DNA from 4 places in the Streptomyces sp. NPDC056161 genome. Region 1 is predicted to be linked to each of the others. Evidence: riboswitches for the same ligand, from Rfam matches in the RefSeq annotation. Region 1 holds a riboswitch; each other region holds the start of a gene.

Region 1 (4,338 bases):
TGTTCCCGGCCAGTTCTTCGGTGCCGTAGGTGGCGTACGGGGCGACCCGGACCGGGCCGCCCAGCGCGGCCGACATGTAGTGGATCGCGGGCAGTTCGCCGACGAGCGTCGAGACGGCCGTGGCGTACAGGGCGTGGGTGTGGACGACGGCCCGCGCGTCGGTGGCGCGGTAGACGGCGAGGTGCATGGGGAGTTCGCTGGTGGGCGCCAGCGTGCCGAGCACCTGTCGGCCGTCCAGGTCCACGCCGGTCACGTCGTCCGGGGTGAGCCGGTCGTACGGCACGCCCGACGGAGTGACGAGTACGAGGTCGCCGACGCGTACCGAGACGTTCCCGGAGGTGCCGACGACCAGTCCGTCGGACACGGTGCGGCGGGCCGCGGCGACCAGCGCCGTCCAGGCGCGGGCCGCCTCGGCGCCCGCGCCTCCATGTGGTCCGTGCTCCCGACACCGTTCAGCCATGTCGCGATCCTGCCGGGTGCGCAGGATCCCTTCAACGGATCGCCGCAACCCCCCTCCCATGCGACACTCCCAGTACCACCTCAGTTCACCTTTCGTTCATCCAGGTTTCCTACCTTCAACCAGCCAATGACTTCGAACGAATGCCTGGGTAAATGGAAGGCTTCTCGCTGATCCTCGCGATCGTGGTGATCACCGCGCTCGCGTTCGATTTCACGAACGGTTTCCACGACACCGCCAACGCGATGGCCACGACCATCTCGACCGGCGCACTCAAACCCAGAGTGGCGGTGGCCATGTCCGCCACCCTCAACCTGGTCGGCGCCTTCCTCTCCGTCGAGGTCGCCAACACGATCTCCAAGGGTCTCGTCGACGAGAGCGGCATCCGCCCCGAGGTCATCTTCGCCGCCCTGGTGGGCGCGATCCTCTGGAACCTGCTGACCTGGCTGGTGGGTCTGCCCTCAAGCTCCTCGCACGCGCTGATGGGCGGTCTGATCGGCGCCGCCGTCGCGTCCGCCGGCACGGGCGCCGTCCACGGCGACGTGCTCGTCACCAAGGTCCTCGTCCCGGCACTCGCCGCGCCCCTCGTCGCCGGGGTGGCGGCGCTGCTAGCCACCCGGCTGTCGTACTCGCTCGACGGCGCCGCGGAGGGCAAGGCCGCCGAGAAGGGCTACCGGGCCGGCCAGATCGCCTCCGCGGGTCTGGTCTCCCTGGCCCACGGCACCAACGACGCCCAGAAGACCATGGGCGTCATCACCCTGGCGCTGATCGCCGGCGGTGCGATCGCCCCCGGCTCGAACCCGCCCACCTGGGTCGTCCTCTCCGCGGGTCTCGCCATCGCGCTCGGCACCTACCTCGGCGGCTGGCGCATCATCCGCACGATGGGCAAGGGACTGACCGACCTCCGGCCGCGGCAGGGCTTCGCCGCCCAGACCAGCGCGGCGACCGCCATCCTGGCCTCCTCGCACCTCGGCTTCTCGCTCTCCACCACGCATGTCGTCTCCGGTTCCGTGATGGGCGCGGGGCTGGGCCGCAAGGGCGGGGTGGTGCGCTGGTCGACGGCCGGCCGGATGTGCGTCGCCTGGGCGCTGACGCTGCCGGCCGCCGCGCTCGTCGGTGCGCTCGCGGAAGTCGTCACGGAACTGGGTGACTGGGGCACCGCGGGTGTGGCCGTCTGCCTGGTCGGCTCCGCCGTGGGGATCTGGCGGGTCTCGCGGCGTGAGGTCGTGGACCACAGCAACGTCAATGAGGTGAACGGCACCCGGGAGTCGGCCGTTCCGGTTGGGCCGGCCGTTCCGGTTGGGCCCGCCGCTGTGGTCGAGTCGGTCGGTGTGGTGTCCGCCACCATCGGCGCCGGTTCCGCGGGTTCCGGCGGTTCCGCCGGTTCGCCCTCGGGGGCGGGCGGGCCGGCCGCTGCGGTCGCCTCGGCCGCGCCCGTCGCCGCCGATCCGGCCGGGCCGCCGCCGAGTGCCGCCGTCTGAGACGCGAGGAAGAAGCATCACCATGGACACCATGCACATCGACTGGGCGGCTCTCGGTTCCGTCTTCGGCGTCAGCCTCGGGGTCACCGTGGCGCTCGTGGGGCTGTTCACCCTCGGGGTGGCCGGATTGTCGCGCCGTGAACGGGCCGTTGCGCGGGGAGGTTCCGCGGGGGTGGCGTTGGCTGGGGCGTACGCCTGCTTTGTGGCGTGCGCCGCGGCTGTGGGGTATGGGATCTTTTTGATCGCGGGGTGAGTGGTTCGGGGCGTGGGGGTTTTGCGCAGTTCCCCGCGCCCCTACCGGGGTTCGCGTCGTTGCTCGGCCGCGCGTGCGTGGTCGTTTTTGCGCAGTTCCCCGCGCCCCTACCGGGGATCGCGTCGTTGCTCAGCCGCGCGTGCGTGGTCGTTTTTGCGCAGTTCCCCGCGCCCCTACCGGGGATCGCGTCGTTGCTCGGCCGCGCGTGCGTCGTCGGTTTTGCGCAGTTCCCCGCGCCCCTATCGGGGATCGCGTCATCAGTCCGCCGCGCGTGCGTCGTGGGTTTTGCGTGGTTCCCCGCGTGCCCATCCGGGGGAGTCGTCTCGGTATGAGGCTGGGCACACTCTTCCCTTGCAGGTCAGCGGCTGGTTGACGGTTCTTCGGGGGGCGTGGTGGACTTCCGGAGCCATGTACGGCGGCAGGAGAGGAAGCCGGTGCGAATCCGGCGCGGTCCCGCCACTGTCACCGGGGAAGGACTTCCCCGGGAGCCAGGAACTCTCGCCGCCGGTCTCGTCGAACCAGGGCGTGGACACCCTGAGTGAGGACATATCGCCATGCTCGGCTGCGGATTGAGATACAGCACCAGGTCGCTTCCCGACCCGACGGCCGGCTGAACCGGTGCGTGCCGATCGCGTCTTCGCGTACGGCGCCGCTCTCGGCCTCCTCGGCGATCTGCTCGTGGGCGATCCGCGCCACGGACATCCGGTCGCCGGGTTCGGGCGTGCCGCCGGCGCGGCGGAGCGGGTGCTGTGGCGGGACCACCGGGGGTGGGGAGCCCTGTACACCGCCGTGTGCGTCGGCGGTGCCGCGGGCCTCGGAGCGCTGGCCCGGCGGGCCGTGCGTGCCTCCCCCGCCGGTTCCGTGGCGCTGACCGGGGCCGTCACCTGGGCGGTGGTGGGCGGGACTTCGCTCGCCCGGGAGGCCCAGGCCGTCCGGCGGGCCCTCGACGCGGGGGACGTCACCGCGGCGCGGGCCCGGCTGCCGCATCTGTGCGGACGGGATCCGCAGGCCCTCGACGCCCAGGGGATCGCGCGGGCCGTCGTGGAGTCGGTGGCCGAGAACACGTCCGACGCGGTCGTCGGGGCGCTGGTGTGGGGGGCATTGGGCGGGGTGCCCGGGTTCGTCGCCTTCCGTGCGGTGAACACCCTCGACGCGATGGTCGGGCACCGGTCGCCGCGGCACCGGCGGTTCGGGTGGGCCGCCGCGCGGCTCGACGACGTCGCCGGCTGGCCGGGGGCACGGCTCACCGCGGTGCTCGCCGCCGTCTCGGGCCCGGACGCACGGGGTGCGGTGCGGGCCTGGCGGGCCGACGCCCACCGGCATCCGAGCCCCAACGCCGGCCCCGTGGAGGCTTCCTTCGCCGGGGCGCTGGACGTGCGGCTGGGCGGGACGCTGTCGTACGGGGGACGGGTCGAGCACCGGCCCGTGCTCAACGGCGGCGGGCGGGAGGTCGCCGCCGCGGACATCGACCGTGCGGTACGGCTGTCCCGCCGGGTCGGGCTGCTCGCGCTCGGCGTCACGACCGCAGCGCGGCTGGCCGTGCGGGGGCGCACGTCATGAGCGGTGGTGGGCTGCTCGTCGCCGGTACCACCTCCGACGCGGGCAAGAGCGTGGTCACGGCGGGGATCTGCCGGTGGCTGGTGCGGCAGGGCGTCGCGGTCGCGCCGTTCAAGGCGCAGAACATGTCCCTGAACTCGTTCGTCACCCGCGAGGGCGCCGAGATCGGGCGGGCCCAGGCGATGCAGGCCCAGGCGTGCCGGATCGAACCGACCGCGCTGATGAACCCGGTCCTGCTCAAACCGGGCGGGGAGCAGAGCAGTCAGGTCGTGCTCATGGGCAGGCCGGTGGGCGAGATGAGCGCGCGCGGGTACCACGGCGGACGCCAGGAGCGGCTGCTGGGAACCGTGCTCGACTGCCTCGCCACGCTGCGGGACACGTACGACGTGGTGATCTGCGAGGGCGCGGGCAGCCCGGCGGAGATCAACCTGCGGCGGACCGACATCGTGAACATGGGCCTCGCCCGCAAGGCGCGGCTGCCCGTGCTGGTGGTCGGCGACATCGACCGCGGGGGTGTCTTCGCGTCGTTCTTCGGGACCGTGGCGCTGCTGTCCCGCGCGGACCAGGAGCTGGTCGCCGGATTCCTCGTC
Region 2 (4,338 bases), on a different contig from region 1:
GCCCCGCTGACAGCGACCGAGCTGAGCGGCCGGGCCGGCCGCTGGAATGTCCGGCTGGGGCACCCGCTCGCCCGGTCGGAGGCCGGATAGCGGCTGGAGGCCCGACAGCGGCTGGAGTGGCGGGCGGAGCGGGCCCGTGAAAAAATCTTCGAAGCGCGTGTGACCTGCCGCACGCTCGTGTCGGGTACGTATTCCTGACGGCTGCACGGCACGCGGAGACCGACGGCTCGTGGGCCTCGTGCGACGGTCGCCCACGCTCGTTCTTCAGTTCTTCTTCGAAGGAGGAGAACATGGACCTGACGTTCGACCCGTCGGCCTTTCCACCCCTGGCGCTCGGATTCTTCGGCCTCGGCACCGGATATCTGATCTACGGACCGCACGAGTTGTTCGGATATCCCGAAAAGAGCGAATCGACGGATCGGGCCCTCGGTGTCTGGGGCGTGATGATGCCCGGTCTGTGCCAGTTCGTCGCGGGGCTCATCCTGTTCATCGGGCTGACCTGGTTCGAGGTCTTCACCAAGTCACCGCCGCTGTACATGGCCGCGCTGGCCTTCTCCGTGTACGGCGTCCACTGGTTCGCGCTCGGCATCAACCGTTATCGCGGAAATGAGCCTCGTACCAACGCCGGTATGTGCATCGCCTACTTGGTGGTGTCCGCGATGGGTGCCACCATCTTCTTCAGAGTCGGTGACTGGCCGGTGGGCCTGCTGTTCCTGGGCCTTTTCGCCGTCTATTTCTGGCACTTCTTCACCGTGATCGGCGTCAAGCCGGCCGAGCGCATCTACGGACTCTTCCACACCCTGACCGGCTGCTGGCTCATGTATCTCACCTACGCGGTCGCCGTGAACTCCTCTCTGGGCTACCACTGGCCGGTATAGGCGAGGGGCGGCTGAGGCCGGAAGTGCGTGGCGGGACCGGAGACCGACGGGTCTCCGGTCCCGTTGGGTTCGGAAAGCCGGACTTCCCCAACGGGCACGGGAGCGTCGTCGGTCACGTGCCCGGTTCGCGGAATCAACGCGCGGCCGGAACCGCCTTGCCGGCCGCGGCCGTCGCGGGCTTCGGATGCAGCAGCCGCTCGGCGAGTTCCCCGAAGGCCAGACCGAATCCGCCCCACAGGACGGCCTGGACGGCCAGGGCGGACAGCCGGAACCGCCACAACAGCGTGGCCGGGAAGCCCGCCGGCACCTCGTTCACGGACGGCAGGAACGCATACGCCAGTCCGATCACGAGGGCGAACGCGGCGACCGCCGTGACGGTGGCGTACCACGTGCCCAGCCGCGGGGTGAGCCGCTTGCCGAGGATCGCGGCGCCGATCGCGAGGAGCACGCCGAGCAGCATCATCAGGAAATACAGGGCGGTCCGCTTGCCGATGGTGTCGGGAGCGCCGACGGACGGCGGGTTGGCCGGGTACTTCAGGAACGGCACGACGTACACGGCGAGCAGCGCGCAGCCCGCCAGCAGCAGCGCGGTCGCCCGGGGGCCGAAGCGCCCGACGCGGCCGAGGGCGACGCAGAAGGCGAGCGCCGCGATGCCGCCGAAGGCGATGCCGTAGACGAGGACGCCGGTGGCGAGCCCCGCGGTGGACTGGAGGGAACGGGAGACGACCTCCGTTTCGTGCTCGTGGGCGTGGGCGTCCTCGAAGCCGATCGCCTTGTCGACGCTCGGCTCACCGAGGAAGTAGGCCACGATCAGGGCGAGTACACCGGCCGCGAGGCCGGCGAGCATGCCCCGCACGAGAAGGTTCCGTACGGTTTCGGAGTTCATGGGCGTGCGGTGTCCCCTCGCGTCAGTGGCAGGGGAAGCCGAGCAGGTGGCGGGCGTCGTGGACCCATTCGTGGACGTCCGTGCCGCTGAACACGGAGGTGGCGCCCTGCTCGGCGCCGACGAAGTACAGCAGGATCAGCATCAACAGGCCGAAGAAGACCGCCCAGGGCGCTATCGCCTTGAGCGGTACCTTGGCGGGGACGACCGGAGTGGTGGCTGTCGGCCGGGCGACGGTCTGCGCCATGGCAGGACCTCCTCTGGGAGCTCGCGTCCCATCTCGGTGGTGCACTGGACGACAGTCACGGGTCTGACTCACGAGCGGCCCGGGGGCCCTCACATACAGTGGCGCGACCGTGCCGGATTCCCACCGGCTTCCGTCGTACCGTCGTCGATATCGCACAGACCGTACCGCGCGGCGCGGGCCGGGCCAAGACCGCATCCGCCCGAGACGATCTCGGCCTCGCGGCGAAGGGCCCGGTTCACCGGGCCGCTTCGGGGCCTCCGCCGGGTCCGGCGAGCCCCAGTTCACGGTCGCCGAGCGGGGCGAAGAAGCGCTCCACGTCGGCGTCGGTGACCTCGGCGAGGGTGCCGGGGAACCAGCGCGGGGTGCGGTCCTTGTCGATGATCTGGGCCCGGATGCCCTCCACCAGGTCCGGGGTGCTCAGGGCCGCGCAGGAGACGCGGTACTCCTGGTCGAGGACCCGTTCCAGCGCCCCGAGCCGCCGGGCGCGGCGCAGCGCGGCCAGGGTCACCTTGAGTGCGGTGGGCGACCTGCCGAGCAGGGTGTCCGCCACGTCCCGCGCGGCCGGGTCGTGGTGGGTGAGCAGCCGGTGGAGGATCTCCTCGACAGTGCCCGCGGCGTAGCACGTGTCGATCCACTCCCGCTGTCCGGCCAGCTCGCTCGGCGGCGGCGGCTGTGCGTGGCGGGCGAGGACGGCCCGTACGGGCGCACGGGTGAGGTCGGCGAGGAGGCGCGGCAGGGCGGCGGAGGGTACGTAGTGGTCGGCGAGCCCGCACACCAGGGCGTCGGCAGCGCTGATCCGAGAGCCCGTCAGCGCCAGGTGGGCGCCCAGTTCGCCCGGTGCGCGGGCGAGCAGATGGGTGCCGCCGATGTCGGGGACGAAACCGATGCCGGTCTCGGGCATGGCGATCCGGGACCGCTCGGTGACGATCCGGACGCTGCCGTGCGCGGAGATGCCGACACCGCCGCCCATGACGATGCCGTCCATGACGGCGACGTACGGCTTGGGGTAGCGGGCGATGCGGGCGTTGAGGCGGTATTCGTCGCGCCAGAAGGCCGCCGAGGAGGCGCCGTCCCCGTCGCGGGCGTCGCCGTGGACGGCGCGGATGTCGCTGCCCGCGCACAGGCCGCGCTCCCCCGCACCGGCGATGACGACGATCCGGACGGCCGGGTCGCGCTCCCACACGGTGAGCGCCTCGTCGATGCGCCGCACCATCGCGTGGTTCAGCGCGTTGAGGGCCTGGGGCCGGTTGAGAGTGATGTGGGCTGCCTGCCCCGCGGTGTGCAGCAGAACGGGTTCCTCGGTGCCGGTCATCCGGACGTCTCCGTCGCTCCGCGGGCCTCGATGACACACATGATCTCGTGGGTTCCTTCTGCGTTGTGGTGGACACACAGGTCATGACGAGGTCTCCGCGGGAAGCGGGCCGGCCGGAACTCGATCACCGATCGCAGTGGCGGCGGGGCGACGCCGGATGCGCACGGCTCCCTCGCCATGGCTTCGATCGTCGCTCTCCCCCTCGGCGCAATGCAAAGCGTCACCGTCCGGAGGTGTCCGCTCACGGAGAGTGCTCCGCCGACGGCCGCGGCGGGCGCGGCCACCGCGGCTGCGGCCCGTGCGAGCGCTGCCCGGCTCCGTGCCGGGACGGCCGCCCGCTCGCGATGCCGACCGGGTGCGCCGGTCCGCCGGCCTGCCGGTTCGGGATGTGACACGGTCGCGGCGGCGTGATGGCATGGGCACATGGAGTTGCGGGAGCTGCGGGCGTTCGTGGCGGTGGTGGAGGAGGGCGGGCTGTCCGCGGCGGCACGGCGGCTGCACGTGAGCCAGCCGGCCCTGTCCCAGACGGTCGGCGGTCTGGAGCGCCAGCTGGGTGTGCGGTTGCTGGTGCGGGGCAGCGCCGGGGTACGGGCCACCGAGGCGGGCACGGCGCTGTTCGCGGAGGCGCGCGCGGTGCTGGCCCGGCATGACCAGGCGTTGCGGGTGATGACCCGGTACACCGGTCCGGGCGGTGGGGCGCTGCGGATCGGGATCCCGCTTGAGCTGCCCACCGGCCTGCTCGATCCCGCGTTGGCGGAGCTGGCGGCGGCACATCCGGACACACGTGTGCAGGCCAGGCACCTGTCCACTGCGGAGCAACTGGCGTCCTTGCGGACCGGTGAGCTGGACGTGGGGTTCCTGCGGGAGCGCCCGCCGGGTCCTGAGTTCGACGCGCTGCTCGTCGTACGGGAGGAGTTGGGCGTGCTGCTGGCCGCGGAGCGCGCGGCGGAACTCGCCGGGCCCGACGGCATCGCGCTCGACGCGCTCGACGCGCTCGACGCGTTGCAGTGGGTGGGTT
Region 3 (4,338 bases), on a different contig from region 1:
AACGGTGGCGTCAACGGCGTCGCGCTCGGCGTCTGCATCTTCTTCTTCCTGGCCGTCACGGTCATGGGCTTCCTGGCCGCGCGCTGGCGCCGGGCCGAGAACGAGCACAGCCTCGACGAATGGGGGCTCGGCGGCCGGTCGTTCGGCAACTGGATCACCTGGTTCCTGCTCGGCGGCGACCTGTACACGGCGTACACCTTCGTGGCCGTCCCGGCGGCGATCTACGCGGCCGGCGCGTCCGGCTTCTTCGCCGTGCCCTACACGATCATCGTCTACCCGCTGATCTTCACCTTCCTGCCGCGGCTGTGGTCGGTCTCGCACCGGCACGGCTATGTGACCACCTCGGACTTCGTGCGCGGCCGGTTCGGCTCCAAGGGCCTGTCGCTGGCGGTGGCGCTGACCGGCATCCTCGCGACGATGCCGTACATCGCGCTCCAACTGGTGGGCATCCAGGCGGTCCTGGACGTGATGGGCGTGGGCGGCGGCGAGAACACCAACTGGTTCGTCAAGGACCTGCCGCTGCTGATCGCGTTCGGCGTGCTGGCCGCGTACACCTACTCGTCGGGGCTCCGGGCACCCGCGCTGATCGCGTTCGTGAAGGACACGCTGATCTACATCGTCATCGCGGTGGCGATCATCTACATCCCGATCAAGCTGGGCGGGTTCGACGACATCTTCGCCAAGGCCGGCCACGCCTTCGCCCAGACCAACCCGGCGACGGGGGCACCGCGCGGGGCGCTCGCGCCGGCGGAGCCGGGCCAGTGGACGTACGCCACCCTGGCGCTGGGCTCCGCGCTCGCGCTGTTCATGTACCCGCACTCGATCACCGCGACGCTGTCCTCGCGCAGCCGTGAGGTGATCCGCCGCAACACCACGATCCTGCCGCTGTACTCCCTGATGCTGGGCCTGCTCGCCCTGCTGGGCTTCATGGCCATCGCGGCCGGGGTCAAGGTCGACAACGGCCAGTTGGCCATCCCGCAGCTGTTCGAGGACATGTTCCCGGACTGGTTCGCGGGCGTGGCGTTCGCGGCGATCGCCATCGGTGCCCTGGTGCCCGCGGCGATCATGTCCATCGCGGCCGCGAACCTGTTCACCCGGAACATCTACAAGGACTTCATCAAGCCGGACGCGACGCCGGCGCAGGAGACCCGGGTCTCCAAGATCGTGTCGCTGCTGGTGAAGGTGGGCGCGCTGGTCTTCGTCCTGAGCATGGACAAGACGGTCGCCATCAACTTCCAGCTGCTGGGCGGCATCTGGATCCTCCAGACCTTCCCGGCCCTGGTCGGCGGCCTGTTCACCCGCTGGTTCCACCGCTGGGCGCTGCTCGCGGGCTGGGCGGTCGGCATGGTGTACGGCACGGTCGCCGCGTACGGCGTCGCCTCGCCCACGCAGAAGCACTTCGGCGGCTCCGCCAAGGAGATCCCCGGGATCGGCGAGATCGGCTACATCGGCACGACGGCGTTCGTGCTCAACGTCCTCATCACCGTCGCCCTGACCTTCGTGCTGAAGGCCGTGAAGGCTCCCGAGGGCGTGGACGAGACGGCCCCGGAGGACTACACGGCCGACGCGGGCGACAGCGCCGTCCGGTCGGCGCCGACCCCCGCGACCGCCGGCGCCGACCACTGAAAGACCGCCCCGCAGGGGCGCACGGAACCGTACGGACAACCGCACACGTCCCACAGCGGGCCGCCGAAGCCGAGACCGGCAACGGCGGCCCGCTGCCGCGCCCGCGACCCGCGCCCGCACGACCGCCGACACCCCGCACAGGGGCGCGGGGAACCGCGCGACCGGCCGTCCACGGCCCGCACCCCGCCACCAGGGCCGAGCGACAACGTCACTCTCCTCACCTACCCGTTGACACTCCGATACCGCCGCGACACAACATCTAGGGGTGGCACCGCAAGGCGGCACTAGATGTATGCTCATGCTCGCTGTCGCCGCAGGGGAATCCGGTGCGAATCCGGAACTGTCCCGCAACGGTGTACTCATGCGCGTATGCCCGCATACGCGCATGCAGGCTTCAGTCCGAGGACCTGCCGACAGTGCGCCCGGCCGTCCGGTCCGGGTGCCTGACGTCCGGGCCTCGTGGAGTGGGCCGGCGGATGCGTGCCGCTGTCTGCGCTCGTGTGCTGCCCCCTGCCCTCCCGCAAGGCCCCGTGCCGAGCGAGGGAGAGCCACACGTGACCATCGCGCCAGCCGATCCGGCTTCAGCCGTCCAGGCGACCGCCGTCCCCGTGGAGACCGACGGTCCCGGTGCCGCGCTGCTGCGGACCCTGACCGAGCTGACCACCGACCTCCCCGACGCCGACCCCGGCCGGGTCGCCGCCGCCGCGCTGCGCGGCCGGTCCGCACGGGCCGACGCCGAGGCCACCGCGGAGTTGCGCGAGCTGGCCACGGAGGCGGCCGCCGGGCTGATCTCGGAGGACCCCGCCTACTCGCGGCTGGCCGCCCGCCTGCTGACCCTCTCCGTCCGCGCCGAGGCGGCCTCGCAGGGCGTCACGTCGTTCACCGAGTCGATCGCCGTGGGCCACCGCGAAGGGCTCATCGCCGACCGCACCGCGGAGTTCGTCCGGCTGCACGCGGCCCGCCTCGACGCCCTGGTCGACCCGGCCGCCGACGACCGCTTCGGCTACTTCGGCCTGCGCACGCTGCACAGCCGCTACCTGCTGCGCCACCCCCTCACCCGCAAGGTCATCGAGACGCCCCAGCACTTCATGCTGCGCGTCGCCGCCGGCCTGGCCGAGGACCACAGCGCGCGAGCCGCGGCCGAGGTCGCCGCGCTCTACGGGCTGATGAGCCGCCTCGACTACCTGCCCTCCTCCCCCACCCTCTTCAACTCCGGCACCCGCCACCCGCAGATGTCGTCCTGCTACCTGCTGGACTCCCCGAAGGACGAGCTGGACTCCCTCTACGAGCGCTACCACCAGGTGGCCCGCCTCTCCAAGCACGCCGGCGGCATCGGTCTCTCCTACTCCCGCGTCCGCTCCCGCGGTTCGCTGATCCGCGGCACCAACGGGCACTCCAACGGCATCGTCCCGTTCCTGAAGACCCTCGACGCCTCCGTGGCCGCGGTGAACCAGGGCGGCCGGCGCAAGGGCGCGGCGGCGGTCTACCTGGAGACCTGGCACTCCGACATCGAGGAGTTCCTGGAGCTGCGCGACAACACCGGTGAGGACGCCCGCCGTACCCACAACCTCAACCTCGCGCACTGGGTCCCGGACGAGTTCATGCGCCGGGTCGAGGCCGACGGGCAGTGGTCGCTGTTCTCGCCGTCGGACGTGCCCGACCTGGTCGACCTGTGGGGCGCGGAGTTCGACGCCGCCTACCGCCGGGCGGAGGCGGCCGGGCTCGCGCAGAAGACCGTCCCGGCCCGTGATCTCTACGGCCGGATGATGCGCACCCTCGCGCAGACCGGCAACGGCTGGATGACCTTCAAGGACGCGGCCAACCGCACCGCCAACCAGACGGCCGAGCCGGGCCACGTCGTCCACTCCTCCAACCTCTGCACGGAGATCCTGGAGGTCACCGACGACGGCGAGACCGCGGTCTGCAACCTGGGCTCGGTCAACCTGGGCGCGTTCGTGCGCGGCGGGGACATCGACTGGGAGCGGCTGGACGAGACGGTCCGCACCGCCGTCACCTTCCTCGACCGGGTCGTCGACATCAACTTCTACCCGACCGAGCAGGCCGGCCGCTCCAATGCCCGGTGGCGGCCGGTGGGCCTCGGGGTGATGGGTCTTCAGGACGTCTTCTTCCAGCTGCGGCTGCCCTTCGACTCCCCGGCGGCGCGCGAGCTGTCCACCCGGATCGCGGAGCGCATCATGCTCGCCGCCTACGAGGCCTCCGCCGACCTCGCCGAGCGCCCCCAAGCACCTGCGACAAGCTCCGGTGCAGGGGGGACCCCCATCGGCCCGCTGCCCGCCTGGGAGCAGACCCGTACCGCGCGGGGCGTGCTGCACCCCGACCACTACGGCGTGACGCCGGCCTGGCCGGAGCGCTGGGCGGCCCTGCGCGAGCGCGTCGCCCGCACGGGCCTGCGCAACTCGCTGCTCCTCGCCATCGCCCCGACCGCCACGATCGCCTCCATCGCGGGCGTGTACGAGTGCATCGAGCCGCAGGTCTCCAACCTGTTCAAGCGCGAGACCCTGTCCGGGGAGTTCCTCCAGGTCAACTCGTACCTGGTCCGGGACCTCAAGGAGCTGGGCGTGTGGGACGCCCGCACCCGCGAGGCACTGCGCGACGCCAGCGGCTCGGTGCAGGACTTCGGCTGGATCCCGGCGGACGTGCGCGCCCTGTACCGGACGGCCTGGGAGATCCCGCAGCGCGGTCTGATCGACA
Region 4 (4,338 bases), on a different contig from region 1:
CACCACCGCGCTGCGCGCCGGTGTCTGCGTCACCGGCGACCCCGCGCGCAGCCTGGAGCGGCTCATCGCCCGGCTCTCCCTGGAGCCCGGCGTACGGGACCTGCACTGGCACCTGGACCACAGCCCCCTCGACACGGACCACAGCCCCCTCGACACGGACCACGGCCCCCTGGACACACGCCGTGGCCCCCTCGACACGGACCACGATCCCCTCGACACGGAACGGAGTTCTCTCGGCACGGAACGGGAACGACGGGAGGCGAGAGCGGCATGAACGACCTCGACACACTGAGCGCACGACGCACCGTCCGCAAGGCTGCCCGGCGCCTGGCGGAGGACGCCCCGAAGCTCGTCGTCGGCTCCGCGGGCGCCTACCGGGCCGGCCTCGCCACCCGCGCGGCCGAACTGCGCAGGGCCGTGCTCCTCGCCTGGCTGAGCGGCGTGCCCGAGCGCGTCATAGCCGCCGACGGCGGCCTGTCCCCGAGCCTCGTCCACGAGTGGATCTCGGCCGGGAACCCGCCCGGCGAAGCGGCCGACGGACCGGGGTGAGGCACGACGCCCCGCCCCGGCCCGGACCGGGCACCGCCGGTCAGGACGTGGCCGGCTCACCCCGGACGGCGCGGGCGGCGGCGACCAGGTTCTCCAACGAGGCGCGGGTCTCCGGCCAGCCACGGGTCTTCAGACCGCAGTCGGGATTGACCCACAGCCGCTCGGCGGGGATGGCCCGCAGGCCGTCGCGCAGGAGTTCGGCGGTCTCCTCGGCGCTCGGGACGCGCGGGGAGTGGATGTCGTACACGCCGGGTCCGGCCTCGCGCGGGTAGTCGTGGGCGGCCAGCTCACGCGCGACCTGCATGCGCGAGCGGGCCGCCTCCAGACTGATCACATCGGCGTCGAGGTCGTCGATGGCCTGCACGATGTCACCGAACTCCGCGTAGCACATGTGGGTGTGCACCTGGGTGTCCGGGCCCACCCCGCCGGTGGTGAGCCGGAACGCCTCGGTCGCCCAGTCCAGATAGGCGGCCCGGTCGGCGGCCCGCAGCGGCAGGGTCTCGCGCAGGGCGGGCTCGTCGACCTGGATCACCGGGGTACCGGCCGTCTCCAGGTCGCCGACCTCGTCGCGCAGGGCGAGGGCGACCTGCCGGCCGGTGTCGGCGAGCGGTTGGTCGTCCCGGACGAAGGACCAGGCGAGCATGGTGACCGGGCCGGTGAGCATGCCCTTGACGGGACGGTCGGTCAGGGACTGCGCGTAGGCGGTCCAACGCACGGTCATGGGGTCCGGGCGGGAGATGTCACCGGCCAGGATCGGCGGGCGGACGTAGCGGGTGCCGTAGGACTGGACCCACCCGTGCCGGGTGGCGAGATATCCGGTGAGCCGTTCGGCGAAGTACTGGACCATGTCGTCGCGTTCGGCCTCGCCGTGGACGAGGACGTCCAGGCCGGTCTTCTCCTGGAAGGCGATCACCTCCCGGATCTCGGCCTTGATCCGCTCCTCGTAGCCGGCGTCGTCGATCCGGCCGGTCCGCAGGTCGGCGCGGGCGGTGCGCAGGTCGGCGGTCTGCGGGAAGGAGCCGATGGTGGTGGTCGGCAGCAACGGCAGGCCGAGGCGGGCGCGCTGGGCCGCCGCCCGCACCGGATACGGCTGGTCACGGCGGGCGTCGGCCCCGGTGACCGCCGCCGTGCGGGCGCGCACGGCCGGGTCGCGGGTGAGGGGCGAGGCCGCCCGGGAGGCGAGGTCGGCGCGGTTGGCGGCCAGTTCGGCGGTGATGGCCGCCGTGCCGTGGGCGAGGCCGCGGGCCAGCGTCACCACCTCCGCGGTCTTCTGACGGGCGAAGGACAGCCAGCGCAGGAGCTGCGGTTCGATGTCCCGCTCGACCGACGCGTCGAGCGGGACGTGCAGCAGGGAGCAGGAGGGCGCCACATCGACCCGGCCGGCCAGACCGAGCAGCGTGCCGAGCGTGGCGAGGGACGCCGCCAGGTCGTTGACCCAGATGTTGCGGCCGTCGACGACGCCGGCGACCAGGCGCCTGCCGGGCAGTCCGCCGACGGCGGCCAGCGCGTCGAGCTGAGCGGCCCCGCGCCCGGTGAAGTCCAGCGCGAGCCCGTCGACCGGCGCGTCGGCCAGCACGGGCAGGGCCTCGCCGAGCCGGTCGAAGTAGGAGGCGACCAGCAGTTTCGGCCGGTCGGTGCGACCACCGAGGGCACGGTAGGCACGTGCGACGGCGCCGAGTTCGGCCGGCGTGCGGTCCTGGACGAGGGCGGGCTCGTCGAGCTGCACCCACTCGGCGCCGGCCGCCCGCAGGTCGGCCAGGACCTCCGCGTACACCGGCAGCAGCCGGTCGAGGAGGGTCAGCGGATCGAAGTCCGCCGCGACACCCGGCGCGGGCTTGGCCAGCAGCAGGTAGGTGACGGGGCCGACCAGCACCGGCCGGGCCGCGAGGCCCAGGGCGAGGGCCTCCGTCAGCTCCGCGACCTGCTTGGCCGAGTCCGCCGCGAACACCGTGTCCGGGCCCAACTCCGGTACGAGGTAATGGTAGTTGGTGTCAAACCATTTGGTCATCTCCAGCGGCGCCAGGTCCTGGGTGCCACGGGCCATGGCGAAGTAGCCGTCCAACGCGTCCGCCGCGACGGCGGCCCGGTGGCGGTCCGGGACCGCGCCGACCATGACCGTGGTGTCCAGGACGTGGTCGTAGTACGAGAAGTCACCGGTGGGCACTTCGTGGATGCCGGCCTCGGCGAGCTGCCGCCAGGTGGCCCGGCGCAGTCCGGCGGCGGTGGCGCGCAGCGCGTCGGCGCCGACGCGGCCCGCCCAGTAGCCCTCGACGGCCTTCTTCAGTTCCCGGTGCTGTCCCTGACGCGGGTAGCCGTACACGGTGGCGCGTGCGCCCCCGGCTGTGGGCTCGGTGGTCACGGAGATCTCCTTCGCGAGACGATTCCCTGAGGTCCCGGCGACGGGACGAGAGCGCGAAGGGGTGCCGGAGGGGACGGCACGATCACGCGTGGCAGCGTGTGTTCGTCCGCCTGGCCTCACTCCCCGGACGGTGTCCGGAGGCGTCCCCGACCCGCCCTCGGGGTCACCGGGATGTCCGCGCACGAGTGGTTCGCGCGCGGGCAACGGGCAGGTCTTCGGACTCGCGGGCACGTCTCGTCCGTACGAAGCACAGAGCCGTACGAGACTCCTACTGGCCGTCGCTTCCCAGGCCCGGTACATCGGGCCCAGTGCGTATGACGGCGGTCGTTCCCGCTCACCGCTGCGGGGCAGTCCCGGATTTCCACCGGGTTCCCTCTTACGACGCGCCCCGTCCGGCTGACGGGGGCGAACCAGCTGCACGGGCCAGCCTACGGGGCGGGCCGCCGTCGCGTCCGGTCGCGTCCGGCATTCGGATGGCGGACCTGCCCGCGCCGCTGCCCGACGAGCGCCGGACGGCATCCGTCCGTACCCGGGTGTGCCTTCCGCCGCACGGCCCCGGCTGCCCTCGGGGCGGCGCCCCGGCCGCTACTGTTGCGGCCCATGGGTGCACGGTTGCCGCTCTCGGCGGTCTCCCGGCTGTTCGGATCGACGGCCGGCGGCGCGGTCGTCGGCGTGGCCGTCGGGCTGCCGACCGACCTGCCGCTCGGGCTTCTCGCCGGCATCGCGGCGACGGAGACGTTCTTCGTGGTGGTGGGCTGGATCGTGCTGTGGCCCCTGGACGCCGAGGAGACCCACCGCAACATCCGCCGCGAGGACTTCCGCCCGGTCCTGGAGGAACTCGTCGTGGTCGTGGCCGCCCTGTGCGGGCTGCTCGGCATCGTGCTGCTGCTGGCGTTCGGCAAGTCGGCCGACGGCCATGCCGCCGCGGTCGCCGCGCTCGGCGGGGTCTTCATGGCCTGGGCGGCCCTGCACCTGATGTACGCGACGCGCTACGCCTACCTCTACTGCACGGCGTCCGGCGGCATCGACTTCAACTCGGACGAGCCGCCGGCGTACCGGGACTTCCTGTACTTCAGCTACAACCTCGGCATGACCTACCAGGTCTCCGACACCAGTGTGTCGAGCTCGACGATCCGTGCGGTGGCGCTGCGGCACTGCCTGCTGTCGTACGTCTTCGGCACCAGCATCCTGGCCACCGTGATCAACCTGGTCGTCGGGATCGTCTCGGGCTGACTGGCGTTCCCGTGCCGTACCGGACGGTCCTGCACGGCCCGCCCGGTGATGCCGATGGCCGAAAACGATGTGAGGGCGGCCGGTCGGTCGGCCGGCGGTGCGGCCCGTAGTGCGGGATCGGCCGGACCCGCCGGTGCGAGAGGCGTCGGCGCAGCTCCGGGCGGGCGCCGACGCCCGCTGCACATCCGGCCTTCTTT

What was found. A riboswitch is a leader RNA that binds a small molecule or an ion and turns the genes downstream of it on or off. The one in region 1 is predicted to bind cobalamin.
Region 2: it holds a riboswitch for cobalamin, as region 1 does, so the genes downstream of both, ACFC09_RS06695 (CbtB-domain containing protein) here and ACFC09_RS24150 (cobalamin biosynthesis protein) in region 1, are expected to answer to the same signal.
Region 3: it holds a riboswitch for cobalamin, as region 1 does, so the genes downstream of both, ACFC09_RS33565 (ribonucleoside-diphosphate reductase subunit alpha) here and ACFC09_RS24150 (cobalamin biosynthesis protein) in region 1, are expected to answer to the same signal.
Region 4: it holds a riboswitch for cobalamin, as region 1 does, so the genes downstream of both, metE (5-methyltetrahydropteroyltriglutamate--homocysteine S-methyltransferase) here and ACFC09_RS24150 (cobalamin biosynthesis protein) in region 1, are expected to answer to the same signal.

The regions. Positions count from the first base shown of each region.
Region 1 covers NZ_JBHJUV010000026.1:67,567-71,904, reverse strand. The annotation lists gene ACFC09_RS24165 (class II aldolase/adducin family protein) at 1-460, opposite strand, end outside; gene ACFC09_RS24160 (anion permease) at 613-1,938, shown strand; gene ACFC09_RS24155 (hypothetical protein) at 1,970-2,191, shown strand; cobalamin riboswitch at 2,568-2,712, shown strand; gene ACFC09_RS24150 (cobalamin biosynthesis protein) at 2,810-3,751, shown strand; gene ACFC09_RS24145 (cobyric acid synthase) at 3,748-4,338, shown strand, end outside.
Region 2 covers NZ_JBHJUV010000005.1:58,714-63,051, reverse strand. The annotation lists gene ACFC09_RS06710 (histidine phosphatase family protein) at 1-90, shown strand, start outside; gene ACFC09_RS06705 (hypothetical protein) at 291-878, shown strand; gene ACFC09_RS06700 (CbtA family protein) at 1,012-1,764, opposite strand; gene ACFC09_RS06695 (CbtB-domain containing protein) at 1,787-2,008, opposite strand; cobalamin riboswitch at 2,045-2,186, opposite strand; gene ACFC09_RS06690 (enoyl-CoA hydratase/isomerase family protein) at 2,244-3,320, opposite strand; gene ACFC09_RS06685 (LysR substrate-binding domain-containing protein) at 3,744-4,338, shown strand, end outside.
Region 3 covers NZ_JBHJUV010000046.1:27,003-31,340, forward strand. The annotation lists gene ACFC09_RS33555 (DUF3311 domain-containing protein) at 1-1, shown strand, start outside; gene mctP (monocarboxylate uptake permease MctP) at 1-1,626, shown strand, start outside; cobalamin riboswitch at 1,889-2,056, shown strand; gene ACFC09_RS33565 (ribonucleoside-diphosphate reductase subunit alpha) at 2,181-4,338, shown strand, end outside.
Region 4 covers NZ_JBHJUV010000012.1:96,578-100,915, reverse strand. The annotation lists gene ACFC09_RS13670 (MgtC/SapB family protein) at 1-274, shown strand, start outside; gene ACFC09_RS13665 (hypothetical protein) at 271-549, shown strand; gene metE (5-methyltetrahydropteroyltriglutamate--homocysteine S-methyltransferase) at 590-2,908, opposite strand; cobalamin riboswitch at 3,118-3,287, opposite strand; gene ACFC09_RS13655 (DUF1345 domain-containing protein) at 3,509-4,141, shown strand.